4 regions of the Bacillus pretiosus genome follow, and region 1 is predicted to be linked to each of the others. Evidence: riboswitches for the same ligand, from Rfam matches in the RefSeq annotation. Region 1 holds a riboswitch; each other region holds the start of a gene.

Region 1 (5,352 bases):
TGAATAAAAGGTTGGAAAAGGGGATCCAAGTCCTTTTATTCAACTAACTACCTTAATAAATTGGAACCCAGCCTTCAGTTGTAACAAAAATACGAATAGCTACAACTTGACGATCATCTTGCAAGGTAAAATAGTGTCTTGCATTTTCTGGAACAGATATGAGATCGCCTGGCTCAAGTTCAACGTCAAAGAATTTGCCATCTTTTCCTTCAATGGCAAAGATGCCATGTCCACTAACAATAAAGCGAACTTCATCATCGGTATGATGGTGTTCTTTTTGGAAATTAATTAATAATTCGTCAAGGTTAGGTGTGCTATTTGAAAGTGAAATTACATCATGTGCTTTATAACCTCGGCGCGCTGAAACATCAGCGATTTCTTTTGAAAACACAGCTAATATTTCAGCCTTGTTTTCATCTGTTAACGAATAATTTTCATTTAAATAAGTAGGAAGTTTAGAGATGTTCCATTTCTCATATAAAACGCCTTCCTCTTGTAGAAATTTAGATACTTCTACTTCATTTTCTATGCGAGTATTTACTTCATGAATACGAATTTGCACCATTAGAAACGCCTCCTTGAATTGATAATAGTTTTATATGAAATTGGAATAAAAACTCATAAGCTTCTAATCTTTTCTTTGCATCAAAGCTATCTCGGCCCCATACGGTAATACCGTGGTTACGAATTAATACTGCTCCCGAATCTCCTTGTATGTGCTTTCGGAAGTTTTCTCCAAGCGTTGGGATATGGGCATGGTTTTCGATAATAGGAATGTGAATTGTTGCACCTTCTTCCCAAATATCGAGAGCTTTAATAATTTCTTGATTTTGAAGGGTGACTGCATCACTATATAAATTTGTGATGACATTATTATCAGTTGTATGAACATGAAGTACGCACCCAGCATTCGTATTGTTATAAATATGTGTATGCAATATTGTTTCTGCTGAAGGGCGTAATTCAGTCTCTAATACGGGAACCCCTAGATGATCTACTAATAGAAAATCATCTGGAGTAGTTTTTGTTTTATCTTTACCACTTGCTGTAATAAGAAAAGTAAGTGGCTCATGACTAACCTTTATAGAAATATTACCACTCGTTGCTGGAAACCAATTTCGTGTTGTTAATTCTTTTTTTATCTCGCTTAAGTCATACCATTGACGAAAAAGTTGTTTCATGATTTCACCTCCAACAAATGTTTTAATTGGGTTTGAACATCGTGAAATGTTTCAAACGGTGTATAAGCAATATAATTCTCTTCACACTTTGTAATAAGGAAGTCGCGAGCGAATACTTTATCTGCTTGTTTCGCAGCTTGTAAATCAGTAATTGAATCACCAATCACAATATGGAAGTCATTCGTATCACTTAACTTACGGATTAAAGATGATTTGCATAATCCGCAATGATTTTGACAATGATGATCACAAGGATGAGGCCACTTAACTGTAATGAATTCACTTGAAAAGTCTGTTTCATTACAGTAAATTTGCTCTTTTGGAATGATTCCTTGTAAGAGTGGATAGACGAAGAAATCCATTCCACCTGATATAACGTAAAAAGAAATGTTATTTTCATTTACAAATTGTATAAATTCATGAAAACCACTACGGATTTCAGCAGTTTTTATTAAAAATTGAATCATATCATCGTGTAGACTAGTAGGTATTAATTGAAATAATTGAGAAACACCTTCTTGAATAGACAGCTCTTGTGATAAAATTCTATTCTTTACTTCTTCGGCTTCTGGTGGTGCGAATTTTTCCATAATGGACATAATGTTATCATTATTTGTAATCGTGCCATCGAAATCACAAAATATTTGAATACTCATAATTTCACCCCATGAGAGGGATTTCCCCATATTTGTAGTGCACTATGCAAATTTATGTCATCTACTTCATGGAGTGGTGTATTTTGCAAAGTAGCATTAATTGCAGTACGGAAAGCTTTACCGCCCCCTTGCGCCCCACTTGGATGTCCATGTATCCCGCCGCCAGCATTAATAACAACATCTTTACCGAAATCTCGTAGAATAAAGGGAACGAAACCAGGGTGAATACCAGCAGACGGAACAGAAAAACTCTTCTTGAAAAATGCATCGTCTTCAGTTAAATGTTTTGAGATGGCAAGAGCCTCCTCTTTTTCTAGTGCAACACTTCCGTATGGAGATGGGAATAATGAAAAGTCAGCCCCAGCATAACGTAGTAGCTTTCCTAGTAATAATGGAGAGGAAACTCCATATAACTTGGATGATGAATAAGCACCACTTACAGCAGGGTGTGCCATAATAGGAACTGGGATTTCATCATCTTCTGCAAGTGATTGTAGTACATCTAGTCCGTAAGCAAATACATTAAATAATAGAATATCTGCCCCAGCTTGCACTGCGCGTTTCGCATTTTCTTTTAAATCAAAAGTTCGTCCTGTTAAATTTACGGCATATAACGTTTTATGTCCGTATGTTTCATATACGGATTGTAAAACTTCTTTTCCAGATACAATGCGTTTCGTAAGTGGTGTTAATGTATTCTCAAATAATATTTCATCATCTTTTACTATATCTACACCACCAATTGCTTGATCGCGTAATTGCGTTTTTAAATACCCAATATTTCGTCCAATCATTCCTTTAAAAATACTCATTAAAAGGGGACGCTCATGCACTTGTAAAAGATTTCGAATACCATCTATCCCGAATTTTGGACCAGGGAAATATTGTTTTAACTCGTCTGAAAATGTTAAGTCGATTAATTTCACTTCACCATCAAGTGATAGCTTTCCGAATGTAGTTGTTAAAATTGCTGGTAAGTCCGGACTGAAGTTTAATAACGGATATTCGATTTTAATAATCCCGCGTTTAACTTTTTTACGTAAATAAGAATTGGTATGTTCTTGTTCAGCTAGTTCCTCAACATGAATGACGTTGCCTTTATGCTGTTTTAATTGTTCTTGCAATAAGTGTGGCAAATGAGTCCAAGAGCCAATTGTTAAACCGAGTGCAATTTGCTCGGCTTTTTTTTCTAAGTTATGTGAATCATCATGGATTAAATACGTTGCTATAATTCCGCTCATTGTTAAAACCTCCTAGTTAAATAAAAAAACCTCTCAGCTAAGGAGAGGTTTTTTTACAACCAGCTCCTTATCTGTCAGCATAATGCTGCGAGAATTAGCACCGTGTCTACAATTGTAGATCGGTTGCCGGGTTTCGTCGGGCTCGTCCCTCCACCTGCTCTTGATAAGAAGTATTTAGAAATGTTTAAATTTTTAAGATAACTGAATTTTGTCAGATATTTTTCATGTTGTCAATTACTTTTTGAAAAAATTTAATTTATCAATTCGATTAATGGCTTCTCTTAATCTATCTTCTGTATGCAAGAGACCAACACGGACATACCCTTCGCCATGTTCACCAAATCCAACACCAGGAGCAACTGCAACGTGTGCTTTTTCTAGTAAAATATTAGAAAATTGCTCAGATGTATATCCTTTCGGAACAGGAAGCCATGCAAAGAATGAGCCTGTTGGAATGTCTACATTCCAACCAATTGAGTGACAAGCTGAAACAAGAGCGTTTCTTCGAGATTCGTAACTATTTACAAGGTCTATTACGCAAGACTGTGAACTTAATAGTGCTTCGCGGGCAGCATCTTGAACTGCACCAAAAATACTAACATACATATGATCTTGTAATAAGTTAATTGTCTCAATCACACTTTCATTCCCCACAGCAAAAGCGATGCGCCATCCAGCCATATTGAAAGTTTTCGATAGAGTGTAAATTTCAATACCTGTATTTTTAGCACCGTCTGCTTGCAAGAAACTAACAGGTTTTTGACCATCGAATCCAATAGCACCGTAAGCAAAATCATGAACGACTAATATATTATGTTCATTAGCAAAATGAATGGTTTCATCAAAGAAACCTTTTGATGCAGTAGCACCGGTAGGATTATTTGGATAGTTTAAAAACATTAACTTTGCACGCTTAGCGGTAGTGGCATCAATTTTTGTATAATCTGGTAAAAAATTATTTTCTGTAATAAGCGGCATTGTTTCAAATTGTGCTTTTGCTAAAGCAACTCCTGATAAATAATCTGGATAGCCTGGATCTGGAACGAGAATAGTATCACCAGGGTTTGTAAAACAAAGTGGTAATTCTACTAATCCAGCTTTTCCACCAAACAAAATAGCAACTTCTGTTTTTGGATTTACTACTACATCATATTCGCGTTGATAGAATGTTGCCACGGCTTCTTTTAAACTTTCGTGTCCGCGAAATGGTGGGTATTTATGATGAATGGTCTTTTCAGCAGCATCTTGTAAAGCTTTTACGATATGCTGCGGTGTTGGTTGATCTGGATTACCTTGACCTAGATTAATAACATCGTGACCATCTGCAACGACTTTGTTAACTTTTGCAACAAGTGAAGCAAAAAATTGTGTAGGCAATGATGTTACTATCTCAGAAGGTTGAAATAATTTCATACTTTCCACCTCTTTTGAAAGTTGTTACAATTCTAGTGACAAATGATATAATCTTTCCAGTATTTTGTAAAGAAAAAATTAAGAATGGGGCTGACAAAATGAAAGTCGCATGTATTCAAATGGATATTGTCTTTGGAGATGTAGAAAAAAATATTGAGAATGCTAAAAATAAAATAAGCGAAGCGATGAAGGAAAGACCAGATGTGATTGTCTTACCAGAACTATGGACAACGGGATATGATTTAACGAGGCTTACTGAAATTGCAGATAGGGATGGATTGCAAACGAAAGAAAAGCTGAAAGAATGGTCGAAGCAATATGGTGTACATATTGTCGGTGGGTCTATAGCGAAGCAAACAGAGCAAGGTGTTACAAATACAATGTATGTGGTAAACAAGGAAGGAGAACTGGTCAATGAATATAGTAAAGTGCATTTATTTCAGCTTATGGATGAACATAAATATTTAATCGCTGGAAATAGTACAGGTGAATTTAAGTTAGATGATGTAGAGTGCGCCGGCACAATTTGTTATGATATTCGTTTTCCAGAGTGGATGCGCGTTCATACTGCGAAAGGTGCAAAAGTTTTATTTGTTGTAGCAGAATGGCCATTGGTTCGTTTAGCGCATTGGCGTTTGTTATTGCAAGCAAGAGCAGTTGAAAATCAGTGTTATGTTGTTGCATGTAATAGGGCAGGAAAGGATCCGAATAATGAGTTTGCCGGTCATTCTTTAATTGTCGATCCTTGGGGCGAATTTGTTGTAGAAGCGAATGAAGAAGAATCAATTTTATTTGGAGAGCTTCATTTTGAGAAAATTAAAGAAGTACGCAAAGGAATTCCAGTTTTTGCAGATCGTCGTC
Region 2 (5,352 bases), 710 kb from region 1:
TTTTACAAATGGTTGCGTCGCCTTAGTGCAACGTTTCTTGCCAGAGCCGTTTATTTTATCATGTTTATTAACTGTTTTCGTTATTTTCTTCGGCATGTTTGCGACTCACCAAACACCTGTGGAAATGATTAATCACTGGGGTAATGGCATTTGGGGACTACTCGCCTTTTCTATGCAAATGGCACTTGTACTCGTGACAGGATCTGCTTTAGCAAACGCGCCTCTCATTAAAAAAGGATTAACGAAAGCGGCAAAACTACCGAAAACGAATGGACAAGGTATTATTGCCATTTCAATCGTAAGTTTACTAGGGGCATACATAAACTGGGGATTTGGTATTGTTGTATCTGTTTTATATGCAAAAGAAGTAGCACGGCAGCTTGAAGGATTAGACTATAGACTAGCCATTGCCTCTTCTTACTCTGGATTTCTCATTTGGCATGCGGGGCTTTCTGCTTCTATTCCTCTTACGTTAGCAACAGGCGGCGAAACGTTAATTAAAACGACAGCTGGAAGTATTAAAGAAGCGATTCCAATAACAGAAACGTTATTCTCACCATACGCACTTGTACCAGTTATTATTTTTCTCGTTACGATGCCTCTCATTAATAAAGCGATGCATCCAGATGAAAAACATACGATAACGGTAGATCCTAGCGTATTCCATGAAGAAGCTGCCGCGCAAGAAGTAGGAAACAATACATTCGCCGAAAAAATGGAAAATAGCATCATTATTACACTTTGCGTTGGATTGTTAGGTCTCATTTATATTTTCAATTATTTTTATACGAAAGGCTTTAACCTTACGCTAGACATCGTTATTTTTATGTTATTAATTGCTGGACTTATTTTCCACCGTACTCCGATTCAATATATTCGCGCTTTTTCAGACTCTACGAAAAGTGCTTCTGGCATTTTACTTCAATTTCCGTTTTACGCAGGAATTATGGGGATGATGATTGGAGCGAATAGTGAAGGACTTTCACTTGGAGGGGCTATTTCGAATTACTTTATTAGCATTTCAAACGAAACGACTTTCCCGCTCTTTACTTTTTTAAGTGCTGGAATCGTTAATATTTTCGTTCCATCTGGTGGGGGGCAATGGGCTGTGCAAGCACCAATTATGATTCCAGCTGGCGCTGAACTTGGTGTACCTGCCGCAAAAACAGCAATGGCAATTGCGTGGGGCGATGCTTGGACGAATTTGATTCAACCATTCTGGGCATTACCGGCATTAGCGATAGCTGGTTTAGGTGCTCGTGATATTATGGGATTTTGCGTTGTTAACTTACTATATGCAGGATTTATCATTAGTCTATGTTTCTTATTTATTTAAACGAAAAGCTAGTTTTATACTAGCTTTTTTATATAATAAATCACTTATTTCCCACGCAATTTATCACGATCTTCCACTCTATATCCGTAAGCTGTAATGCCTCAAATGCAAAAAAATCTTCACATACTTTTTCAATCAGATGTGGATTTTCCCTCAAGAAATTCCACTGTAACGCTTTAGGAAGAAAATACGTTTCATACTCTTTACTTCCTCTTACTACCTCATCCACTTCTCTTTCACAAATTCCTCTTATTAAATAATCATTTCTTAATTGAATCTGTATTTGTTGAAACGTTTCACTACATTTCTTCAATTGGATTAAGCAATTAATATATGTACGAAAAAGTTCGTTATCATACTGACAACAATTTATAATACGTTCCATTTCATTCATAACGTACGAGCCTTTTCTTCTATTTGTAATAACCACTTTTCCCGCTTCTCTCGTTTACTCGTTTTCACAGATTGAAAAAAAGATCGTTTTACATCGCGAATGCCGCAAAAACGTAAAACACCTCTCTTCATCATAATCCAATCTGCTGATCGATATAGTAGTGCGACGTACCATAACGGTGAGTCTAACGTATTAATTACCCATGCCTTCTTACCTTTCAATAAGCCTTTCGGCAGGGCACCTTCATATTTATAAGCAAAACCAGCTACGAAAATGCGATCAATAAACCCTTTTAAAATAGCTGGCATCCCCCACCACCATATTGGATAAATGAAGAGAAGAGTATCCGCTTCTTCCACTAACGTTCTGTACCGAGCTGTCTCTTCTTCATTTACTAAATCACGTCTTTTCTTCTCCTCATTAAATACAAGGACGGGATCAAATTGTTCCTTATATAAATCAAGTACCGTAACCGAATGATTTGTTTCTTGTAATCCTTTTTGCACATGCTTTAATATCCCCGCATTAAAACTGGAAGGACTAGGATGAGCGTATACAATTAGTACATTCACTACATAACAACTCCCTCTATAAGTTAAAGTTTCCCCTTCTTTAACATCTTCTCTACAATTTGCACGTTTTTCGAACTTTGTAATAAACGATTTAATAATGTAAGTAACTCTTCCTTTTCTAAATCTTTCAGTTTCTCTTTCACCGTACTCTCACCAGCACTTTGAATATCATAAACAACTGCCGCCATATGCTTACAATAATTCTCATATGGACACTCGCAGCTACTTTCTGTAAAATTTTCAAGATCAATCATTACTTCATAGTTTCCTGCATTTCCAGTAACAAAAGCAAATATTTTCTTTTCTTGTATTTCAACATCTTCTACATGTCCTTCTTCATAATATTCATAACCTTTATCCATAATGTACTTAGGAATCCATTTCGTTATATCATTTAGTAAGTAAGCGTACATAACAACACCTCTTCCTTTAATTCCCTTTTGACTTCCAAAACCCTGCATGTTATTCTAATAACTGTCAAATAGCAAGTCTATATGACAAAACGACTGACACCTATTCGGCGGAGGTGTCTCTTTTCATTTGCAGCCGATATGAAGTGCCTCTTTCAGGCACATTCAATCTTTGACACTACACACTCAACACCATTCCCTTGTATCAGGCTGCTTAAGCAGTCTTTTACGCTACATACTCCAAAAAAAAGAGAGCTTAGCTCCCTTTTCCCGCCTTATAAAATACCCCTTTTTCAGTATAGAGATATTCATCAGCTAATGTAATTTTCCCATCCAGTTTCAGTTCATCTAATAGTCTTGATAAATAAAATTGATGTAACATCTTTTTCGTGAATTTTCCTTCATGATGCGAAACGATATGTTCTTGAATATCTAACAATGATATTGGCTTATCTTGCTCTATCATATATTCATAAACTGTACTACGCAGTTTTACGTATTTTTCGAGTGTCACAGTACTTCGCAACCCCTTTCTTCTTAATATAAATTTTCGTAATCGGTTTTTTTGCAACAAAAAAACCTCTCCGATAAGAAGAAGTTACGTATATATCTTCGTCTTATCTCCCAGAACAAATATGTTCTGCTGGAATTAGCACCTGCATCGCGGTTGCTGGGTTTCATCGGGCCAGTCCCTCCACCTCTCTGGATAAGAAAATATTCACTTAATTCTTACTATACGTAATTTCATTCTAATTGTCAAACAAATATAACAAATTATATTTTGTTCCTTACTGTTCATACTATACATATATGAATATGCAAGGAGGATTATGAAATGCACGAAAATGCTCGCGGATATGTCCAAAATTCTTTTCAATCATTACAAGAAGCAAAACATTGTTTAGAAGAAGCGCTACAGACTGTTGAAAAAGATTTTAATCGCGCTCGTATTGAACAATCACTTTATGCGATCGAACAAGCTATTCAACGCTGTGATTACACGGTTCATATTTTAGAACAAGATTGAAAAAACTTCCCATCATAAGGTGGGAAGTTTTTTCAAATGGCATACTTCATAATTATTACCGTTATAATTAAAAAATATACAGAATTAGCAATTTCTAAAACCCCTACTTTTATAATAGAAATTTTTTTGCCATATAACATAATTGCTCGAATGACACTCGGTATAAAAATAAGAGAACACCACGGATTGATAGCAAAGACAATGACTGTTAATACAATATGATACCCCCATGATATAAGACGATACTTCGGGTTATTTTTCTCGCGAATCATCGTTTTTACATAAAATGTACTTCCTAAAAAATATAAAAATGAAATAAGCGCAATAAATAATGCTGTTTTATCTATAAGTTTCATTGAAAAATAATAACTAACTAAACCACCAATACAGAAAACAATAATCGCACTAATGTCATTTAGTAACGCTCTTTCATTCTTTTGACGAGCGTAATACATATTTACTATAAATAACGGAATCATTACTGCTATGAATAAAAGAATGCGCCATTCATATAATAGAGAGATCATCCCAAATACGAAAGCGATGATAAAATATACAATTGCAGCATGTAAAAACTCTTTTTTTCGTTTTTGCTTTATGTACGTAAGAAATGGATACGTAGCTAAATAGATAAAGAACCAAGCTAAAAACAATGGAATATGATACATAGTAGGTTTCCCAAGCATGACACTTAATAGAAATGGTATAACGAGCATGGCCCATGCACCGTGTTGCTTCGGAATAACTAACTTCATTAACTATACACCTCCCTTTTGAAAGCAGTTCTCACCTACTATTATACAAATAATTTTATATAGTAACGTATATATATTGGACTATTTCTTGACATTAAAAAATGCTCCTTACAATGTGTAAGAAGCATGAAAGAGGCAAACGAATATGTAAGTCGCGACCCTACCTTATATGAGTATGCTTTTCTATGCCATGTTATGCTTATCTAATATGCCGTATTTCTTTTTAAATCTCGTAAGAATCATAATCCAAGACGTACTAAATAGTAGTAAGAAAATAACATTCGAAATTGCATGACTCAAATCGAAATAAAAACTTGCAATATAATACGAAACGACTGCTTCCCACGTTGCCTCACGTATGAAACCGAGAAGCCCCCATAAGTTCATAATCCAGCCAAATAAAAATCCAACAAACAATCCGTATAGAAGCCTTCCCCACAGCTTTTTCATTAAAAATGTATTACGTAATAATCCAGCTATAAAACCAATCATGCCCCAAGAAAACATTTGCCACGGCGTCCACGGACCTTGTCCTAAAAAGATGTTAGATACGATAGCCGCTGTTGCACCGATCATAAAACCAGTTTCACTCCCAAACACAATTGCAGAAACGATAATGACAAATGAAGTCGGTTGTACACTTGGTAAAATAGAAAATGGTACACGGCTAACTGCTGCAATTGCCGCTAACACAGCAACGAGCACAATTTCACGTGAAACAAAAGCCTTTCTTTCAAAACGGATATAAAACGGTAACATAATAACAACTAATAAAAACAAACTACTTAACATGTAATAACCATCCATGATAAGTGTAGTAAAGAGTAGTGTGCCTATTATTACTGCAAAAATACATAT
Region 3 (5,352 bases), 1.5 Mb from region 1:
TCGGGATAGAAAGTGATATATCTTTTAGCGCTATGATTTCTTTCTTTTTACTTCCATACGTTTTCGTTACTTGCTTTACAGTAATTAAATCTGTCGTCATGAGGCATTCACCTTCTCTTTTGATTTCGCTTGGTCATGCTCTAGAACATGTTGCCAACAATGTGAACTGTGTTCCCCAGAATATGCTGTTCTATCAGGGAAACGATGAACACATTCTTGTATTGCTACTGGGCATCTATTTACAAATGGGCACCCAAAGCTATTTAACGTTTCAATTGATGGTGTTGTTCCCTCAATGGCCCTAAGTACCTTTTCGGAATCATCCATATTCGGAATAGCTTGCAATAAACTTTTCGTATATGGGTGCTTAGGTGAACCTATCACTTCTTTTATCGTCCCTTTTTCAACAACACGTCCCCCGTACATCACAACTACTCGGTCAGCTACTTCACGTACAAGCGCCAAATCATGTGTAATTAATAAAATACTCGTATTTTGTTTTTCTTTGCGCTCTTTTAATAACCCCATAATTTGCTTTTGAATCGTTACATCTAATGCAGTTGTAGGCTCATCTGCAATAACGAGCTTTGGGTGACACGCAAACGCAATTGCTAAACAAATACGTTGCCTCATGCCTCCGCTTAATTGATGTGGGTACTGTTCAAAACGTTTCTCTGCTTCATGTATCCCTAAATCATTTAATAAGTTAATCGCAATTTCTTTTGCTTCTCTTTTCGATTTTTTCTCATGTTGCAAAATCACTTCTGTAATTTGCCTTCCTACTTTCATCGTCGGATTTAAAGAGGACAGAGGGTCTTGAAAGATAAATGAAATATCTTTCCCTCGAATTTGATTCCATTCTGATTCTTGTAAATTCGTCAACCTTTGAGATTGGAAAGAGATGCTTCCGTCATCAATGTGAATAGATTCTTGATTTAATCCGACAATAGATTGTGCTGTAACACTTTTTCCTGAACCACTTTCTCCTACAAGTGCAACGATTTCACCTTCATTAATAGAAAAGGAAACATGCTTCACAATTGCTTGCTTACTACTCTCTTTTTCAACGACCAATGTTACGTTTTCTAAAGATAAGAGCTGTCCCATGTTTTTTCTCCTTTCGATTCCGTTTTACAATCTTCGGATCAATTGCATCTTGCAAACCATCACCAATTGCATTAAATGCAAACATAATGAGTGCAATCATGATTGCTGGGAAGAATAATTGCCACCATTCTCCGCTTAGTAATGTCCCGAGTGCATCGTTCGTCATCGTTCCCCAGCTCGCTGCTGGTGATTGCACTCCGAGTCCGATAAAGCTTAAAAATGATTCTGAGAAAATAGCTGCTGGAATTGTAAATGATAAATTTACGATAATAATGCCTGTTAAATTCGGAATGATGTGTCCGTATATAATCTTCATATGCGATGTACCTAATCGCTCTGCTGCAATAACAAATTCTCTTTGCTTTAAAGATAATACTTGTGCCCTAACGAGACGTGCCATGCCAATCCATCCTGTTAATGCAAGGGCAATAATAATTGTAAAAAGCCCTGGTTTCATAACGATTAATAATAAAATAACAATTAATAAATATGGGATACCGTATAACACTTCAATCCCTCGTACAATCCACTCATCAATTAACGTTCCAAGGCGACTACGTCCTCTCACATATCCACTAAAGCCCCCGATTAGTACACCTATTCCTATATCAAGAGCCGCTGCCACTAATCCAACTGTTAGTGAAATTTTCCCTCCAGCCCAGGTGCGCGCCCATATGTCCCTTCCTAAATCATCTGTTCCGAACCAATGCTCACTACTAGGTGGGAGGTTTGTTGCTTCTTTTACTTGTTCACTCGCAGTAAATGCCGTTAAACTTTCGCCAACCAGTGAGAAAATAATAATTAGTAATAACGTCACTGCCCCTAAAACTGCTATAGGGTTTGATATAAACTTGCGAAACACTTCCTTCTTTCGACTAATCGTTTGCTGATCTTTATTTATCGTTAATTCTTTTTTCTCCTCATTCGTTAATAACTGTTTATTGATTTCATAAGCTCCCATTTAAATGCCCCCCTCCTTACGTAATAGAACGAATACGCGGATCCACAATACGGTGAATAATATCTGTAATGAAAATACAAGAAATTAATAATGCACTATAGAAAATCGTTGTTCCCATAATGACCGGATAATCCCGGTTAAAAATGCTATCTACAAAATATTTTCCTAGACCAGGAATGGAAAATATTTTTTCAATAACGAAAGTTCCTGTTAAAAGTCCAGCCATTAACGGTCCAACAAATGTAAGTACCGGAACAATCGCATTTCGAAGAGCATGTCTTATAATGATTTTCTTAATTGGTATGCCTTTCGCTCTCGCTAGCTTAATATAATCACTCTGCAAAACTTCAATCATATTAGAGCGAACAAATCTTGTAATAACCGCGATTGGTCCTAACGCTAATGCGAAGGATGGCAATACCGTATGTTCGAATGTGCCCCAAGACGCTACTGGTAAAAGTTCAAATTGTATAGCAAATACTTGTATAAATAGTGGTGCTAAAATAAAACTTGGAATAGAAATACCGAGAATCGCAAGTAAGCTCACACTATAATCAATTACTTTCCCATGATATAGAGCTGCAAATGTACCTGCTGCAATTCCGACTAATAATGAAATAACAAGTGCTTGTAAACCAATAATCGCTGATGGACCAAATCCTGTCGTTATAATTTCTGATACACCTTGACCTGTGGATTGAACAGATTCACCAAAATCAAAATGAACTACGCCATCTAAATAAGCAACATATTGATTCCATAACGGTTCATCAAGGTGATACTTCGCTCTCATGTTTTGTATCACTTCTTCAGGAAAGATTTTCGCATCTGATGAAAATGGATCCCCTGGAATGATATGCATAATCAAAAATGTTACTGTTGTAATGACCCATAGCGTGAACACCATAACCGATAGTTTTTTAATAACATACACTTCAATAACCCCCTAAACAAATGTATTTACTTTGTTTTATTGACATATTTGTTCCTATTACTTTTCCGCTTCTTAAAACACAAAAAGCCTTGATCTTAAGAAATAAGATCAAGGCTTAATAAACGAAGGCCCATCACTTATCTTTCAAGACTTGCTTGCTGGAATTAGCACGGTGTTCCTGTTACAGAACCCGCTGCTGAGGTGTCATAGGGCCAGTCCCTCTACCTCTCTGGATAAGTAAATTGCTATATTATTATTTGGTTCAAATTGTATATTTTGAATTATAATTCTGAAAAAATGAAAAGTCAATCAAATTGGATATATTTAGAAAAATCAGTTTTCAATCCTTTTATCGAAATTACAGTTTTCTCTTATAATAAAAAGAAATAATATTAAAGAAGTTATAAGATGGATCCCTTGCTTCTTGCTACTATAGGATTACCATTAACAATCGTTATACTTGTCATCATCGGGGTCTATAAAGTGAAACTTTAATCAGTGGGGGCATCCCCCACTGATTATTAGTTGAACCAATCGGGCTTTTAGGGGCAGTGGATCCCCTACCTAACTTCTTTGCTTTCACTGAATTTTGAGGTGGGGGTCTTACTGCCCGGCAAATAGCGGGATAAACTCTTTATTAAAAAGAAACGTATCACTTCTTTTTATACTCCATTCGATAATATTACCAGACAAACAATCTCTGAATTTCACGAAAAACAAAATGTATTAGTATCCGAGGATGAAGACGGAGATGGTAAGAAGAAAAAATAACCTTGCGCGTACGCAAGGTTATTTTTTCGTTTCTGCTTGAAAACGTTTATAGTATGTTGATGCTGTTGCAAAGTTAATTTCTATATCACGAATCAATGATGAGTCTTCTTCTTTAGCTAACTTCTGTAATTTTTTCATTGCTTGTTCCGATTCATTCAAGAAACCAGCGTATACCTCATGTTCTTGCTCTTTCGACTTTGGAACACGAATTTCTTTACGTATATTATCAATATCTTCTAACATGCTAGTCGTTACCTTTTGCACATCTTCTTTATATGTAGCATTCGTTATTTCCTTACCGCCCTTTTCTTTTGCCACTTCAAATAACTGTAGTGCTTTATTAATTTCTTTATTCATTTTCATATCGTATTTTTCATGTACTGCACGGTATTCTTTCATCTCTTCTGTTTGCTCAGTAGATTGCTCTACCTTTTCTTTCGGTTCTTTCGTATCTTTATTTCCATTACATCCTGCTAGAAGGATCATACTTCCCATTACAGCAATACCCAAAACCTTCTTCATCTCTTCTTCTCCTTTTATCTACAGCTACTACTCATTATAGTTTCTTTTATCTCCACTTGTTATTATACCGAGAACATCCTACTTTTTACACTTAAGACGCTACCTTAATATACATGCCTACATTTTTGTCACAGTATCGTCACTTTATGCAAATAACTTTTGCACTGCTTTACTACATCACCTTACAAAACTGTAAGCACACATAAAGAACAAACCATGCTAGACTTACATATGCATAACGCAAACATATGTAAGTTTTTAAGGAGAATCATCTATGTACAACACAATGCCTTTTATGGGAGAAGATATTCGTGTCCTTATTCGTGAAAAATCACTTCATATCGAAAATACAGAGAGCCTTCGCCGCGTATTAAAAAAGAAACATGCTCCATTTAAGTTAGCCCAATATTTAAAACAACAACATACAAATCAATTTCATACCGTGCTAAATATATCAGATAAATCATTAACAATCGAAATCATCGGTCATGTCTACATTGGAAACTTCGCAGATATCTTAAAAGAAATCCCACGTATACCGAAAATTGCTCCTATTATCGTTAAAAAAGCGTATAAAATTACCGACCATACCGATATTATCGACTGCGGGGAAAAAGAAGTCGATAGTAATCGCTGGGTGTGGGATAAACTTGCTGTTTTATATGATACGATCATGAATAATATGTATGAGGTATTTCAAAGAAATGAAAAAAAGAACTGATTCAAATATTCCCTTTGAATCAGTTCTTTTTTGTTAAGCCTCTAAATTTTGTCTTTGTTGTAGTTCAAACTGCTTTTCACTTCTTCTGGCCATAAATAGATAACATAATACAGCACCAATTTCACAAAGAGCTATTACAACCCCCATCGGTAATGCGGTGTTGCTTCCACCAATACCTACTAACGGTGCAACAAGTGCTCCTGAAATAAATTGTAATAAACCTAATAAAGCCGACGCTGTTCCTGCAGCTTGTTTCTGATTTCTCATCGCTAATGAGAACCCAGTTGTTGATACAACCCCGACACTTGATACGACAAGGAATAACGAGCATAAAAC
Region 4 (5,352 bases), 830 kb from region 1:
GGTAGTAAAATTTCTATCATGAACGGTCGTTTTTTATATACAGATTATGAAAGTACAGTATACGTATTTCAGCTCATATCGGAAGTAAGCTTACCGGAAGGTTCACCAATTCGAATTGAGTTTGATGGTGAGGAAGCGACAGGAGAAGTATTATCTGTACATGGATTAGAAATAGAACTGAAATTAAATGATTATATACAAGGTGAAATACGAGAAGCTGTTTTATACAGTGAACCGTGGCAATTGTTAGAGCAACTACAAGAGCGATTGAAAGAGGCACATAAAGATAAGCTAAAACGTAATCGTATAAAGCGTCTTGTTGATGGGACGAGCAGTCCGAAACATATTGAGAAGATGAAAAATCCGAAAAATGAATTGGCATATCGTTCATTTTACAATCCGACAACGTATGTGTGGGGACCCCCTGGAACAGGGAAGTCTTACAATTTATCACGTATTATTTCGGCGCATTATCAAAAAGGAAAATCGGTACTTGTATTAGCTCATAGTAATGCGGCAGTAGACGTATTAATGAGTGAAGTAACGAAGCAAATTGAGAAGAAAAAGAAATGGAAACCTGGTGAAATTGTTCGTTACGGTTATAGTCAACATGAACATATAAGAAATCATGAAACATTACTTACGTCGAAGTTAGTTGAAACGACGAACGGATCATGGGGAGAGGAAAGACTCTATTTAGAAGAAACACGACAAGATCTTCGTGAAAAGATTTTATCATATAAAGCGACTTCTGCTGATAAGAAGCGTATACAAGAGATTGAAAGTGATCTTCGAAAGCAAAAAGCGAAAATTAAAGAAGTAGAAAAAGAATATATTGAAAATGCAAAAGTAATCGGCGCAACTTTATCGAAATGTGCCATTGATTCACTTATTTATGAGCGTACATTTGATTTAGTTGTCGTAGATGAAGTGAGTATGGCATATGTTCCGCAAATTGCATTAGCAGCTTCACTTGGAAAACGTATCGTCGTTTGTGGGGACTTTTTACAGTTACCTCCAATTGCGATGGCGAACCATGAACTCGTTCGAAAATGGCTTGGGGAAGATATGTTTTACCATGCTGGGATTGTTGATTCTGTCAATAAATCAGAAGCACATCCGAACCTATTTATGTTGCAGGAACAAAGGCGTATGCATGCGGATATATCGAAGTTTACAAACTCATTTATTTATAAAAATAGAGTATACGACCATCCGTCTGTTTCAGAGCGTAAAGAACTTGCGCGATTGCAACCGTTCGCAAATGAGGCAAGTGTTTTATTTGATACGAGCTTAATGGGAGCCTTTTCGTTAAAGGACGCTGCTTCTGGTTCTCGATTTAACATTATGTCTGGTTTAGTAGCGATGCAAATGATGTTAATCGGACTGTTAGATGGTGTTCAATCGATCGGTGTTGTTACACCTTACAGGGCACAATCCCGCTTTTTATCAACGTGTATTAGAGAAATGTTGCAGAGAACGAAATATCAAAACATACCAGTTTTAGCGGCGACGGTTCATAAGTTTCAAGGTTCTGAAAGAGATATGATGATATTTGATACGGTTGATAGTTATCCGCAAGAACGACCTGGCGTGTTATTCTTTGACCATAAAAATCATCGCCTCGTCAACGTTGCAGTGACAAGGGCAAGAGGGAAGTTCATTCAATTATCAGATTGTCATTATATGCGTAAAAACCTTTCGAGAAAACAAGCGTTATCACAATTAACAGCTCATATAGAACGTCACGGAGATGTGTATGATCGTACGACATCAAGACAATTGTGGGAGCGGAAAATTTCGAAACGTTTACGCTGGTTTATGGAAATGAATCTTGAAGAGCCGAAAGGGTTATTGAAAGATATTTTAGCCGCAAAACGAAAAATTATTATTTCACTTCCAAGTACAAAGCAAGTGGATAAGCGAGTCTGGCAAGCGTTAATGCGTACAAATGCGCAAATAACAGTGTATAGTGATGGACCAGTTCCGTTAAAAAATGTAAAGTTACAAAGACAAAATAAAGCATTCCCGTTTATCGTAATCGATGATGAAATCTTTTGGGCAGGAGCACCGCTCACATCTCAAATGATGTTTGAAGGTAGTATGGAATTTCCGTACGTATGTGCAAGATTACAAGCACCGGAAACAATTGGTGTGTTAAAAGGATTTTTAGATATTCGGTAAATTCGGATAGGAATTCCTTGACTTTTAATTGGAATGAACATAGAATGAATATAATTTAATATAATCTTATGAAAATTCTTATCACGAGAGGTTGAGGGACTGGCCCTATGACACCTCGGCAGCGGATTCTTTTATGAATACTGTGCCAATTCCAGCAAGGTAACTTGAAAGATAAGAAAGAAGCTCATTTTGACTGTAAATGCAGAAGCCTCTTTCTATCTTTTAGAAAGAGGCTTTTTTATGTGAAAATATAAGGGGGAAGAGAAATGGGAGCGACTGGAGTAACGTCACAAAGAAAAACAATTGAAGAGAGTATAGAAAGAAATAAGGAAAAGTACATAGAAACAAGTCACGATATTCATGCGAATCCGGAGATTGGTAACCAAGAGTTTTACGCATCAAGAACGTTAAGTTTATTACTAGGTAGTGCAGGGTTTCAGCTGCAGCACAATATAGCTGGACATGAAACAGGATTTATCGCGCGAAAAAGTTCAGGAAAACAAGGGCCAGTTATCGCATTTTTAGCTGAGTATGACGCTTTACCAGGACTTGGTCATGCGTGTGGTCACAATTTAATTGGCACAATTAGCGTTGCGGCCGCGATCGCATTATCAGAAACGCTTGAAGAAATTGGCGGAGAAGTTGTCGTGTTTGGTACTCCAGCCGAAGAAGGAGGACCAAATGGTAGTGCGAAAGCGAGTTATGTAAAAGCGGGGTTATTTAAAGATATTGATGCGGCACTTATGATTCATCCGAGCGGAAAAACAGCGCCAACGAGCCCTTCACTAGCAGTCGATCCACTTGATTTTCATTTTTACGGAAAAACAGCTCACGCCGCAGCTTCACCTGAAGAAGGGATTAACGCATTAGATGCGATAATTCAACTTTATAACGGTATTAACGCACTTCGCCAACAACTTCCATCAGATGTGAAAATTCATGGCGTTATTACCGAGGGGGGAAAAGCACCTAATATTATTCCTGACTACGCATCAGCAAGGTTCTTCATCCGTGCAGCAACGCGAAAAAGATGTGCAGAAGTAACAGAAAAAGTAAAAAATATCGCACAAGGAGCAGCGTTAGCAACAGGCGCAAAAGTGAAAATCCATCAATTCCAAAACGAAATCGATGAACTACTCGTAACAAAAACATATAATGACGTCGTAGCCGAAGAACTAGAATTACAAGGTGAAGACGTAAATCGGAAAGAAAGATTTGGCATCGGCTCAACAGACGCAGGAAACGTAAGTCAAGTCGTACCAACAATTCATCCGTACATTAAAATCGGTCCAGATGACTTAATTGCGCATACGAATGAATTTAGAGAAGCAGCACGTTCAGAACTTGGAGATAAAGCGTTAATTACATCCGCAAAAGCACTAGCAAATACAGCGTATCGATTAATTACGGAAGAAGGGCTGTTAGAGAAGGTGAAGGAGGAGTTTAGAGAGGCGCAGAGAAATCAGGGGTAGGTGAGAAGGAGACGTATCTCTGGATTTTCTAGTAGGAAATTGAATGAAAAAAGAACCAGCCTATGGCTGGTTCTTTTTATATTATATAAGAATTTTCCCACATACACTCGGTATCTTTATCTTAGTACCCTCTTATCAGAACGACAATTTCTCCTCAAACTCACTCTTTAAAACAATTAAAGGAGACGATAATCCAAATTGCATTAAGGAGTCTAAAAATGTAGCGAGAGAATCCATCGAATCGCTCATGACCTTCATCATATAATTAAACTCCCCGCTAATTCGATATAAATCAGTTACTTCGGGAGCGGCATTACAAAATTGGATGAAATCAGAGTATTGACTCGTTTTAAACATGATGAATGCTTGAATGTTTTTATTAATTTTAGAAGGCTCAAATTTTGTTCGGCAAGCCGCTATAACTCCTTGATCTTCAAGTTTATTAATACGCTCTTTTACAGCAGGTTGCGTCATGGATATGATCCGTCCTATTTATGAAACGGAAATTCTCGCATTTTCATATAACAAGTTTTTCTACATGAAGCTACACTCTAGAAAACAGGATTTAGGGGAATCGGACATGAGATATTTTAAAGGAAAACAATTCAAGTAAGATGTTATTTTAGTAGTTGTCGGCTACTACTGCCGTTTTTCTTTCGGTTATCGTGATGTATCTGAAATCCTGAAAGAACGTGGTATTTCAGTGAAAACAACAACCATCATGCGATGGAGTCATAAATATGGCAATCCCATCTATTGAATTTGGAAAGTAAAAAGTAAATCTGCACGCTTATGAAACCTTTCATACCCTATATAAACAAAGGCGAAGTCTTCAAAGAGACTCCGCCTTTTCAACGTACAATGAACTTCAACAATTACTAGCTACTTCCTAAACATTGTTCTGCATTTACCAACCTGTTTATGCTTTTTTCAAACTTTGCAACAGAACCAGTTTAACCATCATCATGCACATGGAACTTTAGGTTATTTAAGTTCAGTTGAGTTCAGAAAACGAGCCCTTAAAAAAGCAGTCTGAATTTGTGTTGACAATCACACCTCCATCAATACTATCAAAAGAACCTTTATACTGTTACAGCTTGAGAAATCCATTGAGCAGTTAGTTCAGGAGATTCAACAGGAAACTGATGACCGTACTGAATACGTGTAATATCCAAGTGTTCAAACTGCTTTGGGACATGATGATCCTTGTCCAAAGCTCCCCATAGTATCTTAATTTTCCTCTTATCCCATGTCTCGGGATTTAACTGGATGGATTTTGATATAGTTAAGCAAGACATGACCGTAGCGTTAGTTTTGCGTATACGGGGGGATTTTAAATCACGGACCACAGAATGAGCGTAATTACTCAATAATTGACTCGATGTTCTGAAGCTATTGGTTTGAATTAGCTCTTTTTCCAAACGGGCGGGCTCCATATATTTTAGAACGAAACTTGTAATACGTCGAAATCTATATTTAGGTTGGATAGGATGCAGTACTGGCTGCAATAAAATGAGTTGTTTGATCAGTGAGGGCAGCCGTTCCATCACTTGAGCCGCAATCAATCCGCCAAATGAATGCCCCACTAATATAACGGGTCTGTTCAACTCAGTGATCATAGTGGAAATGCTCTCTACATAGCCTTCTATCACAGAAGGATTATGGTGATAAGGGGTACGCCCAAATCCAGGTAAAT

Evidence for each region. A riboswitch is a leader RNA that binds a small molecule or an ion and turns the genes downstream of it on or off. The one in region 1 is predicted to bind S-adenosylmethionine.
Region 2: linked by a shared signal. The riboswitch ahead of ACU8YW_RS16320 (hypothetical protein) and the one ahead of mtnW (2,3-diketo-5-methylthiopentyl-1-phosphate enolase) in region 1 are both predicted to bind S-adenosylmethionine.
Region 3: linked by a shared signal. The riboswitch ahead of ACU8YW_RS01070 (ABC transporter permease) and the one ahead of mtnW (2,3-diketo-5-methylthiopentyl-1-phosphate enolase) in region 1 are both predicted to bind S-adenosylmethionine.
Region 4: linked by a shared signal. The riboswitch ahead of ACU8YW_RS15760 (M20 family metallopeptidase) and the one ahead of mtnW (2,3-diketo-5-methylthiopentyl-1-phosphate enolase) in region 1 are both predicted to bind S-adenosylmethionine.

The regions. Positions count from the first base shown of each region.
Region 1 covers NZ_CM129593.1:3,897,016-3,902,367, reverse strand. The annotation lists gene mtnD (acireductone dioxygenase) at 53-565, opposite strand; gene ACU8YW_RS19865 (methylthioribulose 1-phosphate dehydratase) at 543-1,181, opposite strand; gene ACU8YW_RS19860 (2-hydroxy-3-keto-5-methylthiopentenyl-1-phosphate phosphatase) at 1,178-1,837, opposite strand; gene mtnW (2,3-diketo-5-methylthiopentyl-1-phosphate enolase) at 1,834-3,078, opposite strand; SAM riboswitch class I at 3,143-3,248, opposite strand; gene ACU8YW_RS19850 (pyridoxal phosphate-dependent aminotransferase) at 3,313-4,491, opposite strand; gene ACU8YW_RS19845 (carbon-nitrogen family hydrolase) at 4,506-5,352, shown strand, end outside.
Region 2 covers NZ_CM129593.1:3,187,474-3,192,825, forward strand. The annotation lists gene ACU8YW_RS16300 (short-chain fatty acid transporter) at 1-1,336, shown strand, start outside; gene ACU8YW_RS16305 (group-specific protein) at 1,377-1,730, opposite strand; gene ACU8YW_RS16310 (NAD(P)H-dependent oxidoreductase) at 1,727-2,302, opposite strand; gene ACU8YW_RS16315 (SWIM zinc finger family protein) at 2,326-2,715, opposite strand; gene ACU8YW_RS16320 (hypothetical protein) at 2,969-3,286, opposite strand; SAM riboswitch class I at 3,327-3,425, opposite strand; gene ACU8YW_RS16325 (hypothetical protein) at 3,548-3,739, shown strand; gene ACU8YW_RS16330 (YwiC-like family protein) at 3,772-4,494, opposite strand; gene ACU8YW_RS16335 (ECF transporter S component) at 4,678-5,352, opposite strand, start outside; gene ACU8YW_RS16340 (ABC transporter ATP-binding protein) at 5,352-5,352, opposite strand, start outside.
Region 3 covers NZ_CM129593.1:182,476-187,827, reverse strand. The annotation lists gene ACU8YW_RS01085 (ABC transporter ATP-binding protein) at 1-100, opposite strand, end outside; gene ACU8YW_RS01080 (ABC transporter ATP-binding protein) at 97-1,107, opposite strand; gene ACU8YW_RS01075 (ABC transporter permease) at 1,064-2,068, opposite strand; gene ACU8YW_RS01070 (ABC transporter permease) at 2,085-3,002, opposite strand; SAM riboswitch class I at 3,137-3,242, opposite strand; gene ACU8YW_RS01065 (DUF3951 domain-containing protein) at 3,639-3,773, shown strand; gene ACU8YW_RS01060 (hypothetical protein) at 3,792-4,295, opposite strand; gene ACU8YW_RS01055 (hypothetical protein) at 4,570-5,016, shown strand; gene ACU8YW_RS01050 (multidrug effflux MFS transporter) at 5,050-5,352, opposite strand, start outside.
Region 4 covers NZ_CM129593.1:3,067,724-3,073,075, reverse strand. The annotation lists gene ACU8YW_RS15765 (DEAD/DEAH box helicase family protein) at 1-2,184, shown strand, start outside; SAM riboswitch class I at 2,260-2,362, shown strand; gene ACU8YW_RS15760 (M20 family metallopeptidase) at 2,451-3,656, shown strand; partial or broken gene ACU8YW_RS15755 (Lrp/AsnC family transcriptional regulator) at 3,792-4,184, opposite strand; partial or broken gene ACU8YW_RS15750 (IS6 family transposase) at 4,276-4,413, shown strand; gene ACU8YW_RS15745 (alpha/beta fold hydrolase) at 4,739-5,352, opposite strand, start outside.